2 regions of the Sinorhizobium sp. M4_45 genome follow, and region 1 is predicted to be linked to the other one. Evidence: riboswitches for the same ligand, from Rfam matches in the RefSeq annotation. Region 1 holds a riboswitch; the other holds the start of a gene.
The links. A riboswitch is a leader RNA that binds a small molecule or an ion and turns the genes downstream of it on or off. The one in region 1 is predicted to bind S-adenosylmethionine.
Positions count from the first base shown of each region.

Region 1 (7,057 bases):
CTCCTGCTTCGCGTCGCCTTTCCCGCTGCCGCGACCGGCATTGCCATCTGGGCTCAGGGGCGCGGCTACGGCGTGCTCCCGGCTCTTGGCGTGACCCCGCCGCTTGCCGGCCTGATCGCCTTCATCGCGCTGGACTTCGCCATCTGGTTTGAACACGTCGTGTTTCACAAGATACCTGTCCTGTGGCGCATCCACCGCGTCCACCATGCCGATCCCGGTGTCGACGTCACCACGGCCCTTCGCTTTCATCCCCTCGAAATTCTGCTGTCGATGATCTGGAAGAGCGCGGTTATCATCCTGCTCGGCGCGCCCGCACTCGCCGTTCTCCTGTTCGAAATCGTGCTCAATGCCGGGGCGATGTTCAACCACGCCAATTTGCGGCTCCCGAAAGGCGCCGACAGGCTGTTGCGCCAGGTCATCGTCACGCCCGACATGCACCGCATCCACCATTCCGTGGAAAAGCGGGAGACCGATTCAAACTACGGCTTTAATCTTTCGGTCTGGGATCGGTTGTTCTCGACCTACGTCGCCCATCCATCGCGCGGCGACGATGCGATCGAGACCGGGCTGAAGGCCTACGGGCGCGTTGCACCCGTGAAGCTCCTGTGGTCGCTGATACTCCCGTTCCGGCGTCGCTAGGGCATAGCCGCAAGTGGAGCCGCCTCAATAAATCCCGTTCGGGAAATAGCGAAGATAGATCTCTTCAAGCCTGCCGCTGCGTGAGAGTGCCAGCAAGGCGTGGTCGATCGCCTGGGTCAGAGCCGGCTCGGCCTTGCGGTTCATGATCGTCAGTCCCTCGCCCAGGAAGCGTTGGGAAAAATAGGAGCCCTCCAGCATGGCGCAGCATCCCCCGGCGAGGTTGCCGGAGACCCAGAAGGACAATTGCATGCCGTCGGAGAACGCGGCCGCGACGGTGCCCCCGCGAAGCGCGGAGAGCAGTGCGTCCCGGTCCGGAAAGCCCTTGGCTTCGAGTTTCGGGAAAAACGCCTTCAGCATTGCCTCATGCGTGGTGTCGGAGACGACGCCGACGGGCTTTCCGGCGAGATCGCCAGGACCGGTGATTGCGCCGGCGGCCTTGGTGTTGACGACGAAGCGGGCGGGAAGTTGCATGAAGGCGCGGGAAAAGGCGAAACTCTGCCTCAGCTCCGAAGTCACGGCAATGCCGGCGGCAATCGCTTCCCCTTGCCCCTGTTCGAGGGCCGGCATGAGCTCCGGATAGGTCACTGCCTGGATCTGGCACTTGGCTTCGATCTCCAGCTCACGGCATATCTCGCGGGCGAGGTCGACATGGAAGCCCGACAGCTTGCCCGACTGGTCGATGAAGTTGAAGGGCGGGAAGTCGACGGTGGTCAGGAAACGGAGCCTGGCAAGGCCGCTGAGGTCCGGCTTCGCAATCCGTTCGCGGGCATCGAACAGCCGGGGCAGTTCCTTCGGCTGTGCCAAGGCCAAACCCCGGGCGAGAACGGCCGACAGTACCAATATCCAGAGAATCCGCAGCGCTATGGCGCCTCTATGAATGGAGGAATTGGAGCGGGTGATCGGGATCGAACCGACGACATCAAGCTTGGGAAGCTGGCGTTCTACCACTGAACTACACCCGCGACAGAACCGGAAATTTCCTCAACAGCCGCGATCTGTCAAGCACAATGCTCACTCGGCGCGAAAATGCTTGGAGAGCTTGAGGCCCTGCGCCTGATAATTGGAGCCGAGATCGAGGCCGTAAAGTCCCTCCGGACGTTCCAGCATGTGCTCGTAGACGAGACGGCCGACGATCTGCCCGTGCTCCAGAATGAACGGTACCTCATGGCTGCGGACCTCGAGCACCGCCCGGCTGCCGCTGCCGCCGGCCGACGCATGGCCGAATCCGGGATCGAAAAAGCCGGCATAATGGACGCGGAACTCGCCCACGAGCGGGTCGAAGGGTGTCATTTCGGCGGCATAGCGCGGCGGCACATGGACGGCTTCGCGGGACACGAGGATGTAGAACTCGTCCGGGTCGAGCACGAGATCGTCGCGGCCGCGGCTGTAGAGCGGCTCCCAGAAGTCGAAAACGGCATGCTGGGCTTTCTTGTCGACATCGACCACCGATGTGTGATGCTTGCCGCGGTAGCCGATCAGGCCGTCCGGTCCGGTGCCCTTGAGATCGATGGAAAGGGCAATGCCGCCGCCGGAAACGTTCGGCCGGTCACTGGCGACGAGCACGTCGCTTTCGTGCAGGGCCAGCAGCTCCTGCTCGGAAAGAACCGAGTGGCCTATGCGGAAGCGTATCTGCGAAAGCCGCGAACCGCGCCTGACGACAATCGGAAAGGTTCGCGGGCTGATTTCGAGATAGAGCGGTCCGCTGTAGCCCGCCGGGATCTTGTCGAACTCCTGCGCCCTGTCGGTAATCACGCGTGTGAAGATATCCAGGCGGCCGGTCGAGCTCTTCGGATTGGCGGAGGCCGACATGTCTGCCGGCAGCGACAGGCTTTCCATCAGCGGCACGATGTAGACGCAGCCGGTCTCGAGCACGGCGCCTTCGCTCAGATCGACGACATGCAGCTTGAGCCGGTCGAGCTTGTCGGCGACCAGATGAGAAGGGCCGGGCATGAAGCTCGCCCGGACGCGGAACGCCTTGGATCCAAGGCGAAGATCGAGGCTGGCCGGCTGGATCTGGTCATCATCCAGCGCCTTCTCGCTCTTCAGTCGTCCCGAGGCATACAGCGCAGCAATTGCGCGGTCGGCCAAAATCCCTGTGTCGCGCCCCATTCCGATCCTCATTTACAGTTGCCAGACAAAACCAAACTCCGGGAATTGACGCAAGCGCGGCCACGCAGTATTGGAGCTTTATCCCGTGGTGATTTGGCCGGTCGGCTTGCAGCCACGTTAAACAAGTAGCTAAAAAGGCCGGGTGTCAAACCGGTCGTTTCGCGGCCGGTTTTTTTGTTTTTGAAAGTGACGTTCTCATGAGCAAGAATTGGCGCCCGGCAACCCAACTCGTCCACGGCGGAACGCTCCGCTCCCAGTACGGCGAGACCTCCGAAGCGATCTTTCTGACGCAAGGCTTCGTCTACGACAGCTCCGAAGCGGCGGAGGCCCGGTTCAAGGGCGAGACCGACGGTTTCATCTATGCGCGCTACGGCAGTCCGACCAACGACATGTTCGAGAAGCGCATGTGCATGCTCGAAGGGGCGGAAGACGCGCGCGCCACCGCCTCCGGCATGGCGGCGGTTTCCGCGGCAATCCTGTGCCAGGTGAAGGCGGGCGACCACATCGTCGCGGCCCGGGCGCTCTTCGGCTCCTGCCGCTGGGTCGTGGAAACGCTGGCGCCGAAATACGGCGTCGAGTGCACCCTGGTCGACGGTCGCGATCTCAAGAACTGGGAAGACGCGGTGCGTCCGAACACCAAGGTCTTCTTTCTCGAAAGCCCGACCAACCCGACGCTCGAAGTGATCGACATCGCCGGCGTCGCCAAGCTCGCCGATCAGATCGGCGCCAAGGTGGTGGTCGACAACGTCTTCGCGACGCCGCTGTTCCAGAAACCGCTGGAGCTTGGCGCCCATGTCGTCGTCTATTCCGCGACGAAACACATCGACGGCCAGGGGCGCTGCCTCGGCGGCGTGGTGCTCTCCGACAAGCAGTGGATCGACGAGAACCTGCACGACTATTTCCGTCACACCGGCCCGGCCATGTCGCCCTTCAACGCCTGGACGCTGTTGAAGGGGATCGAGACCCTGCCGCTGCGCGTCAAGCAGCAGACCGAAAGCGCCCGCCGCATCGCCGATTTCCTCGCGGAGCAGCCGCAGGTCGCCCGCGTCATCTATCCGGGCCGCAAGGATCACCCGCAGGCCGACATCATTGCGAAGCAGATGAGCGGCGGCTCGACGCTGGTCGCCTTCGAGCTCAAGGGTGGCAAGGAAGCAGCCTTCGCCCTGCAGAACGCGCTTGAAATCATCCGGATCTCCAACAATCTCGGCGATTCCAAGAGCCTGATCACCCATCCGGCGACGACCACCCACAAAAACCTCACCGACGAAGCCCGCGCCGAACTCGGCATTTCCGCCGGAACGGTGCGCTTCTCGGCCGGGATCGAGGACAGCGAAGACCTCATCGAGGATTTCGCACGGGCGCTGAAGGCCGTAAACGCCTGACCGACACCATGACGAAGCCCGCGTCAGCGGGCTTTGTCGTCAGTCTCGCCGAAACGTCAGTCTTGCGAGAACGATCCGCGACAGCGCGGTATAGAGGCAGACGAGCGCGAAGACGGTTGCGAACAAGGGGAACCACCCGGGCAACAGGCACGACAGCAGAAAAAGGACGATCGTCTCCGTCGCCTCTGCGAGCCCCGTCGTGAAGTAGAGCGACTTCGCACCACGCACCTCGGTCGTCAGGCCGCGCTTCTCGGCCATCACGGCATAGGCGAGGAAGCTCGCGCCGTTGACATAGAAGGCGAAGAGCAGAAATCCGCCGGCGAGACCGTTTGCAGCCGGATCTGCGATGATGAAACCGAGTGGGACGGCCCCGTAAAAGGTGAAATCGAGAACGATGTCGAGAAAGCCGCCGAAATCCGTTTTCCGGCTCGCGCGGGCGACGGCTCCGTCGAGGCCGTCGCAGAGCCGGCTCACAAGGATCAGGGCGGCGGCGGGCAGATAAGCGCCGAGACCGATGAGCAGGGCTGCCGCAAGGCCAAGGCAAAGGCCGAGGATCGTGACGGCATCGGCACTGACCCCGCGGCCGGCCAGTGCGGCGCCGAACCTGTCCAGAATCGGATCGAGCCGCCTGCGAAGCGCGCCGTCAAACATGGCCGTTGCCTCCTGGGAAATTTGATACCACTCGCACAATCTCGCCGTTATTCTTGACGAAACCATATTGCTGTAGAATACGCGTACGGATTTGAAACAGGGTGTTGCACATGTACCGCGCGCTGACACGCGACATCGAAGTGACGGTCGAGCCGTACTACCTGGAAGAACAGTCGGACCCCGACGACAGCCGCTATGTCTGGGGCTATCGCATCATCATAGCGAACCATTCCGGGCGCGCGGTCCGGCTGATGACCCGCTACTGGCACATTACCGACGAGAACGGTCAGGTGGACGAGGTGAGCGGCCCCGGCGTGATCGGCGAGCAGCCGCTGCTCAACCCCGGCGATACCTACGAGTACTCCTCCGGCTGCCCGCTGGATACGCCCTCCGGCGTGATGTTCGGCCATTACAGCATGGAGGCGGAAGGCGGGGAGACTTTCGACGTCGCCATTCCCGCCTTCTCGCTCGATTCACCGGGCCTCGTCCGCACGCTTAATTGATCCAGCGCGCAATTCAGCGCGGCTGCCCTATTGCGGGCGGACTTCGCTCGCCTCGAAGCGGTAGGTCGTCGAGCAGAACTCGCAGGTCACCTTGATCAGGCCGTCCTCGACGCTGGCTTCGATATCCTCGTTGCCGAGCCCCACCAGAACGTCCTTGATCTTCTCGCGCGAGCAGCTGCAGCGATCGTAGACCGCCTGCGGCTCATAGACGCGCACGCCGCGCTCATGGAACAGACGGTACAGCAATCGCTCGGTACCGACCGTCGGATCGGTGAGTTCATCGGTGTCGATCGTCTCGACCATCACCTTGGCTTCCGCCCAGAGGTCGTCCTCGTCGAAGAAATCCTCGTGGCCTTCGTCACCATCGCCGCCCGGCAGATCCGCCCGGCGCATCCTGTCCGGCGCGTCGGGCAGGAACTGCGCGACCATGCCGCCGGCGCGCCAGCGGTGCCGCGGCTTGCCGTTCTCGTCCTTGTCGAGAAGCTCGGCAACGGCGAGGCGCACCCTGGTCGGTATCTGCTCCGACTGGCGGAAATAGGCGCCGGCGATGTCCTCGAGCGTTGCCCCGTCAAGGGCCACGATACCCTGATAGCGCTGCGTATGCGCACCCTGGTCGATCGTGAAGGCGAGGACGCCGTTGCCCAGCAATTCATGAGGCTGGACGCGCCCGCTCTTTTCGGCGTCGGCGAGCGCCTCCTCATCATAGCGCGCATAGGTGCGGACGCGGTCCGGCGTCGAGAAATCCGCAACCACGAGATCGACCGGTCCATCGCCCTGTGTCTGAACGATCAGCTTGCCTTCGAATTTCAGAGACGTGCCGAGCAGGACCGTCAGCACCACTGTTTCGGCGACAAGCCGCGCGACAGGAAGCGGGTAACCGTGCCGCTCGAGAATGGCATCGAGCATCGGACCAAGCTGGACGGCGCGGCCGCGCACGTCGAGTCCCTCGACCTGAAAGGGCACGACGTGATCGTCACCGGCAAAATCGAACTCGCCAAGTCCCGGCGCTGTTTCTGTCATCGCTTGCTCCTTGCCTCGACCATAGTCACGCGGATCGATTCAATCCGGGATGTGGCCATGACCCATTCCAAAAACTGCATGCGGGATGCGGATGGAAACCGCTCGTTCCTCTTGATTTCCGGCACGGCTTGCATCGAGTGCACCGGCGCGCACCGGTACAACCGCCCGCCATTCCATTTGATCCCGTCATGGACGAATTTCTCCGTCGGCATTTGCTCTGCCTTAAAGCACCCCGCAGGGCGCCAAGCGCAGGATAGCCGGCGTGGGGCGACTGGCCGATTTGACGATCGGAAGGCCCCGCTCACCGCTCTAAATCGTGTTGCACCGTCCAGATTTCAAGAGAACGCCTCGCGCCCGCCTTCAGCCGTCACACCGCGCCCATGCACCAGGCGAGGATCGATTTCTGCGCGTGCAGCCGGTTCTCGGCTTCGTCGAAGACCACCGACTGCGGGCCGTCGATGACCTCATCGGTCACTTCCTCGCCGCGGTGCGCCGGCAAGCAATGCATGAACAGCGCGTCCGGCGCTGCATGCTTCATCAGTGCGCCGTTGACCTGGTAGGGCTGGAAGACGTTGTGACCGCGGGCGCGATGTTCCTGGTTCATCGAGATCCAGGTGTCGGTGACGACGCAGTGTGCGCCGGCAACCGCCTGCTCCGCCTCGTGGCTGAGCAGGATCTCGGCCCCGTTGTTGCGCGCCCAGTTCAGGAACTTGTCATGCGGTTCGGAGCCGAGCGGCACGGCCATGTTCATGC
Region 1 covers NZ_NWVE01000002.1:47,005-54,061, reverse strand. The annotation lists gene CN933_RS05875 (sterol desaturase family protein) at 1-639, shown strand, start outside; gene CN933_RS05870 (transporter substrate-binding domain-containing protein) at 664-1,449, opposite strand; tRNA gene CN933_RS05865 (tRNA-Gly) at 1,527-1,601, opposite strand; gene CN933_RS05860 (2'-deoxycytidine 5'-triphosphate deaminase) at 1,651-2,748, opposite strand; SAM riboswitch at 2,824-2,902, shown strand; gene CN933_RS05855 (O-succinylhomoserine sulfhydrylase) at 2,946-4,130, shown strand; gene CN933_RS05850 (CDP-alcohol phosphatidyltransferase family protein) at 4,170-4,781, opposite strand; gene apaG (Co2+/Mg2+ efflux facilitator ApaG/CorD) at 4,892-5,284, shown strand; gene CN933_RS05840 (Hsp33 family molecular chaperone) at 5,312-6,304, opposite strand; gene argF (ornithine carbamoyltransferase) at 6,672-7,057, opposite strand, start outside.

Region 2 (7,057 bases), on a different contig from region 1:
CGGGCGACAGCCCAGGAAAGCCCGGCTGCGGAGGAGACGGTCGCCCGCGCCTCGACGCCGAGAGAGAAAAGACGCGACAGGACATCGCTGACGAGCGCCTTCTCGCCGCCTTGAAGATGGGCGCAGCCGGTGATGTCGAGAAACAGGCCATCCGTGCCGTCGAGTGCCACGAGCGGCGTATAGCGGTCGCACCAGTCGGCAAGCGCCTCCAGAAAGGCCTGGTCGGCGGCCGGATCGGCGGCAATCACGTCGAGCGAGGGACACATGGCGCGGGCTTCCGCCGCCCCCTGGCCGCGCTTCAGGCCGATACGCTCTGCAAAAGTATCGAGCGCAACGAGCCGCATGGCATTGTCGATCTTGGCGGCGAAGACGACGGGCGGATGGTCAGGACGCCCGCGCGAAAGCCAGGAGGCGCCCCATCGGCTGCGCGCGACGCGATCGGCCGGCAGATGCGGAAAGTGGATCGACAGGATCCGTTGGCTCATCGTTTGTCTGAAGAGCGGCGCTCCGGCGCTCATCGAGTGAGTAGAAGCGGCGGTCATGGGCGTTCCATTCGAGAAAGATGTCGTCAGAGGCTTGGCGCCTGCTTTTTTCGACAAGGAGGTGAAAGGCGGAATGGCCGATGCTGCCGCAAAGCACCGAACCATCGGGAAGAGGACGTTCGCCGGCCGGTGCCGGCTTGACCTGGATCCGGAAGAAGGCGCTGCTCGCCTCCTCCTCGCCCGCCTGACGCAAGACGAGAAGAGGCACGCCGCCCGCCCGGGCCCTCACATGCAGACGCCGGCTCTCGCTCAGGGCGAGACAGGCAGGGTTGCCGCGGATTTCCAGAACGACCACGGCGAAGACCGGTACCGAAAGCGCCGTCTCGGCGATCCACAGCGCATCCTTCACCGTGCGTGCCGAAACGAAGAGGAAGCGCTCGGCGTCGAGTCCATAGGCCTTGAGGCCCGGCGCATAAGGCTGACCCGCCTCACAGGCAGCAAGCGTCTGGCTGATCCAAAGGACCGGGGCCAGACGGCCATTCTCCTTCTTCTGCCGCTGATAGAGCACCGCAAGCGCCGCCACGAAGCCGGCGGCCGCGCCCGCATCCCGGGTCTCGGCATTGCGGATTTCCATCATGCCCTCGAGCGGCAACCCGCCCTGGAGGGCCTCATCGAATTGCGGGATGCCCAGCGGCAGGACCTTGCGGCGGGGCGCCTCCTCCTTGTCGCGGCGAAAGCCGGCGGGATCGGCCGACTTGGCCGGCCGGACGCATCCCGGCACCCCGCGATCTTCAATCCGCGCAATGGTCTCGCGAAGGGAAAGAACGGTTTGCCGTTGCACGGCGTTTCCGGCCATGACGGTCAGCTCCATCTGCATGTTCATGTTATGTTCTTATGGATTCCAGAGCTGCCCTCAAGAGTCAACAACCAATATTGAGAATATATTCCTCCTTCTTTCCGGGTTAGAATTCATCACTCGAAAAACAAAGGCAAAATCGCTATATGAGGGGCAACAAGGAGTGCCCATGGCCCGCATTGACCAAACCGATGATTGGCGGGAACGCCACGCACCGTCGCTTACCGTATTCGAACAGCTCGCGTTTGAAGCCTACAGCCATCTGCCTGAGGAATTCCGCAAGCTGACGACGGATCTCACGATCGAAATCGCCGACTTTCCAAGCGACGATGTCTTCGAAGACATGGCGCTCGAAACGCCGTTCGACCTGCTGGGCCTGTTCGAAGGCCGCGGCCTCGGCGAGCGCTTCACCATGGAAACCGGGGAGTTCCCGAACCGCATCACCCTTTACCGCCGCCCGATCATCGACTACTGGGCCGAAAACGAGGAAACGCTCGGCGATATCATCACCCATGTGCTGATCCACGAGATCGGCCACCATTTCGGCCTGTCGGACGACGATATGGAGCGGATCGAGGAAAGCGTGGAACACGTGGGCGGCTGAGGCCTGCCGAGAATCGCGCCACCCGCCGCCGCCTGTTTGATTTCCTCATTCCTGTGCTCGTCACAGGAATCCAGCCAGACCAAGTCCTTGGGCTGAAAGAACGTTTCCCGCGCCGCAGACGCGGCGCCGCTCTCATCCCTGTGACGAGCACAGGGGTGAGGCGAGGAGAGATTGCAGTCCCTACTGCTCCGACAGCTTCATGTCGGGATGATAATCCTTCCCCTCCACTTCCTTCACCACCGCCTGTCCGCATTGCATATGCTGGGTGTCGGCATTGAAGGCGTAGGTCGGCGGACCGTGCAGCGTCCACCCCTGGTTCAATGCCGCCGTCACCTTGTGGCAGAAGGAGGCATCGTCGGGGCCGGTGAGAAAGCGATAAAGTTTCAAGAGTTTGCCTTTCGTTTTTCGATGATGTCCGCCTTGGCGGCGATCCTCATCGCCTGTTCGAGATGGAGGCGCTCGACCATCCGCCCATGAAGGTTGATGACGCCCTTTCCGGCATTGTCCGGCAAGGCAAAGGCCTCGATGATCGCGCGCGCCTCCTCGACCGCAGCCTCGTCCAGGCCGAAATGCCGATTGGCCGCATCGATCTGCGCCGGATGGATCAGCATCTTGCCGTCATAACCCATGTCGCGCCCCTGCCGGCACTCCGCCTCGAAGCCTTCCGGATCGCGGAAATCGTTGAAGACCGCGTCGATGACGTCGAGCCCGCTGCCGCGCGCGGCAAGAAGGATCTGCATCAGCCACGGAACGAGATAGGTCCGGCCCGGAAAGGCGGGCACGCCCGTCTCCTTGCGAAGATCGTTCAGCCCGACGACGAAGCAGTCCAGCCGGCCGCCGGAGGTGCGGCCGGTCTCGGCGATCGCCGGCCCGTTCACGACCCCGCGCGGCGTCTCGATCATCGCCCAGAGCCTCAGCTCATCCGGCGCGTCCCTTTCCGCAAGCCAATCGAGCGCGCCCTGAATATCGGCGGGGCTTTCGACCTTGGGCAGGAGGATAGCATCGGGCCGCGCGGCAAGAGCCGCTGCGAGATCGGCCTCGCCGAAGCCGGAGCCCGCCGCATTGACGCGGATGACCGTTTCGCCCTGCGGCCGGTTGCCGGCAAGATGCCGGACGAGCGCATCGCGCGCCGCAGCCTTGCGGTCCGGCAAGACGGAATCCTCGAGGTCGAAGATCACGGCGTCCGCGGCCAATTCACAAGCCTTGGCGAGCGCGCGCTGATTGTCGGCCGGAACCGAAAGCACCGAGCGGCGCAGCCGCACGGGATGGTGGTCGATCGCTCTCATGCCGTTCCCTGTCATGCCGTTCGTTGTGCCTGCCTTTCAACCTTTGCGCAAGACGAGACGGGCGGACCCTCTTGCAAGCGGCGTGGCCAGCACCCACATGCCGAGCAGAAAGGTGACAATCATGCAAAGCATCCGCTCTGTTCTCTTCACGGCCGCCGCCATCACCATAACGTTGGTGGCCTTCGTGTTCACCGCCTCGCTCGCCCTGGCGCTCGCTGGGATCGCCGCCATTATTGCGGTCGGCAGCGCGATCGCCGCCAAGCTCAACGGACGGCCCGTGCATGCTCGAGCGGGCGCACGCGCCAATCCGGGAAGCACTCAGCGCGAGATGCGGGTGTGGAACGACGGGCGCGGGACGATCATCGATCTTTAGAATCGGATTGCCGGAAGCGGGAGAAGCGGTTTCCGCCCGCATCCCGCTCCATGAAAGCAGATTCTCCTTCATTTCGGCGCAAAACTGATCTAAACGCTTCTCGAACATTTCCGCTGAAATCGAAGGCCAAGTCATGGACAAGTTCGTCAAGCTCACCGGCGTTGCCGCTCCCCTGCCCGTCGTCAACATCGACACGGACATGATCATTCCGAAGGATTACCTGAAGACGATCAAGCGCACCGGTCTCGGCACCGGGCTTTTCGCCGAGGCGCGCTACAACGAGGACGGTACCCCCAACCCGGACTTCGTTCTCAACAAGCCTGCCTATCAGAACGCCAAGATTCTCGTCGCCGGCGACAATTTCGGCTGCGGCTCCTCGCGCGAGCATGCACCTTGGGCGCTCCTCGATTTCGGCATCCGCTGCGTCATCTCGACCTCCTTCGCCGACATCTTCTACAACAACTGTTTCAAGAACGGCATCCTGCCCATCGTCGTCAGCCAGGAAGACCTCGACAAGCTGATGGATGACGCCAGCCGCGGCTCCAATGCCATTCTCACGGTCGATCTCGAAGCGCAGGAGATCACCGGTCCGGACGGCGGCTCGATCAAGTTCGAGGTCGATGCCTTCAAGCGCCATTGCCTGCTGAACGGCCTCGACGATATCGGCCTCACGCTCGAAAAAGGCCGCTCCATCGACAATTACGAGAAGGCGACCGCCGCTTCCCGCCCCTGGGCATGAGCTGTCGGATGACGCGCAAGCTCATCTCGTCCGGTTCGCCCTTCGAAAAGACGGCAGGTTATTCGCGTGCCGTCGCGAAGGGCGACTGGTGCTTCGTCTCCGGCACGACCGGCTACGACTACGCCACCATGACCATGCCGGAAACGGTGGAGGAACAAGCCCGCAACTGCCTGAAGACGATCGAAGGCGCCCTGAAGGAAGCCGGCTTCTCGCTGTCGGACGTCGTTCGCAACCACTACTACGTCACCGATGCCAGCTTTGCCGACCGCGTATTCCCGATCTTCGGCGAGACCTTCGGCGAGATCCGCCCGGCCGCGACGATGATCGTCTGCGACCTCATCCGCCCGGAAATGCTGATCGAGATCGAGGTTACGGCATTTCGGGGATAAGGCCGCCCCGACGCCGGCGAATCCTTTTTCATTGACCGCGCGGCCCTCCTCGCGCTATCTACGATCCGTGGTGATTTGGCCGGCCGGCTTGCAGCCACGTTAAAGAAGTCGCTAAAGGGCCGAGGGAACAATGGATTTCCGAGGACCGGTCGCGATCGTTTCGCCGCCGGTTTTTTTGTATTGATCGAGTGGACGCCCATGCCCATCAAGATACCCGATACGCTGCCCGCCTTCGAAACTCTCGTTCACGAGGGTGTGCGGCTGATGACCGAGACCGAGGCGGTCCGCCAGGACATCCGGCCGCTGCAGATCGGGCTCTTGAACCTGATGCCCAACAAGATCAAGACCGAGATCCAGATGGCGCGGCTGATCGGCGCCACGCCGCTTCAGGTCGAATTGACGCTCGTCCGCGTCAACGGCCACCGGCCGAAGAACACGCCCGAAGAACATCTGCTCGCCTTTTACGAGACCTTCGAGGAGGTGGAGGCCCGTAAGTTCGACGGCTTCATCATCACCGGCGCGCCGATCGAGACGCTCGAATACGAAGAGGTCACCTACTGGAAGGAGCTGCAGCGCATCTTCGATTGGACGACGACCAACGTCCATTCGACGCTGAACGTCTGCTGGGGCGGGATGGCTGCGATCTACCATTTCCACGGTGTTCCGAAATATCCGCTGAAGGAAAAAGCCTTCGGCGTCTACCGCCACCAGAACCTGCAGCCCTCTTCGGTCTATCTGAACGGCTTTTCCGACGATTTCGCCGTGCCCGTTTCGCGCTGGACCGAGGTGCGCCGCGCCGATATCGACCGGGTGCCGGATCTCGAAATCCTGATGGAATCAAAGGAAGTGGGCGTCTGCCTCGTGCACGAGAAGAAAGGCAACCGGCTCTACATGTTCAATCACGTCGAATATGATTCGACGTCCCTGTCGGAGGAATATTTCCGCGACGTCGATGCCGGCGTGCCGATCAAGCTGCCGCACGACTATTTCCCGCACAATGACTCCGCACTTCCGCCGCAGAACCGCTGGCGCAGCCATGCACATCTCTTCTTCGGCAACTGGATCAACGAGATTTACCAGACGACGCCCTACGAGCTGGCGAAGATCGGAACCGAAGCGCGTTGACGTAAAAAGTATGACTTTCCGGTTGCCGCCTCGGCGGAAATGCAGCAGGTTGACGCCGACTCGCGGAAATGGGGAGATGCATGGGAACAGACACGGAAATCTTCGGCCACCTGCCCTCCGGCGAGCCCGTACAGCGCGTGACGCTTCAGGGCGGTGGGCTGACGGCGTCGGTGATCACATGGGGCTCGGTCATCCAGGATCTTCGGCTCGAAGGACATGCAGCCCCGCTCGTGCTCGGCTTCGAGGATTTCGAAAGCTATCCGGCCCATTCCTCCTATTTCGGCGCCACGCCCGGGCGCAACGCCAACCGCATCGGCGGTGGCCGCTTCGTGCTCGAAGGCAAGGCCTATCAACTCGAGCTCAATGAGAAGGGCGCCACGCATCTCCACGGCGGCAGCGACAATATCGCCAAGCGCAACTGGTCGATCCTCAGGCGGGCCGAAGACAGCGTAACGCTCGAGATCACCGATCCGGACGGCCGCGCCGGCTATCCGGGCAATTGCACGATCACCTGCACCTATACGCTGAAACCGGGCGGCACGCTCAACGTCGTCTACGAAACTCAGACCGACGCGCCGACCCTCGCCAATGTCTGTCAGCACAGCTATTTCAACCTCGACGGCGGCGCGGACGCATTCGGCCATGACATCATGATTGCGGCAGACCACTACCTGCCCACCGATGAACGGCAGATTCCGACGGGCGAGATCCGCCCCGTCGCCGGCACCGCCTTCGATCTGCGCGAAATGACCTCGCTGAGAAGGCAGCTGGACGGCGACGGGATCGCTTACGACCACAATTTCTGCCTCTCGCCGGAACGGACGCAGAAACGCTCCGTGGCGCTGGTACGCAGCATCAATTCCGGTGTGTCGCTGGAAGTGCTGACCACGGAGCCCGGCGTGCAGCTCTATACCGGAGAAAAGCTCGACGTACCGGTTCCCGGCCTCGACGGCCGCCGTTACGGCCCCTTCGCCGGCTTCTGCCTGGAAACCCAGATCTGGCCCGATGCGGTGAACCACGAAGGTTTCCCGAAGGCGGTGCTGAGACCCGGCGAAACGCTCCGGCAGGAAACGGATTACGTTTTTACGAAAAGCTGAGGCAGGGCAGGCCGTTAGAGCACTTTCAGTTTCACCGTTTCATCGAACAGTGAAACGCTTCCTGTCGCTCCTATCCGACCGATAACCGCCAACACCCACCGGCAGC
Region 2 covers NZ_NWVE01000005.1:152,083-159,139, forward strand. The annotation lists gene CN933_RS15910 (DUF6504 family protein) at 1-485, opposite strand, end outside; gene CN933_RS31535 (ImuA family protein) at 385-1,365, opposite strand; gene CN933_RS15915 (metallopeptidase family protein) at 1,508-1,942, shown strand; gene CN933_RS15925 (DUF1737 domain-containing protein) at 2,123-2,329, opposite strand; gene CN933_RS15930 (HpcH/HpaI aldolase/citrate lyase family protein) at 2,326-3,228, opposite strand; gene CN933_RS15935 (hypothetical protein) at 3,350-3,601, shown strand; gene leuD (3-isopropylmalate dehydratase small subunit) at 3,735-4,340, shown strand; gene CN933_RS15945 (RidA family protein) at 4,349-4,729, shown strand; SAM riboswitch at 4,787-4,864, shown strand; gene metA (homoserine O-acetyltransferase MetA) at 4,928-5,854, shown strand; gene CN933_RS15955 (aldose epimerase family protein) at 5,935-6,951, shown strand.
Region 2: another riboswitch for S-adenosylmethionine. It lies ahead of metA (homoserine O-acetyltransferase MetA); the one in region 1 lies ahead of CN933_RS05855 (O-succinylhomoserine sulfhydrylase).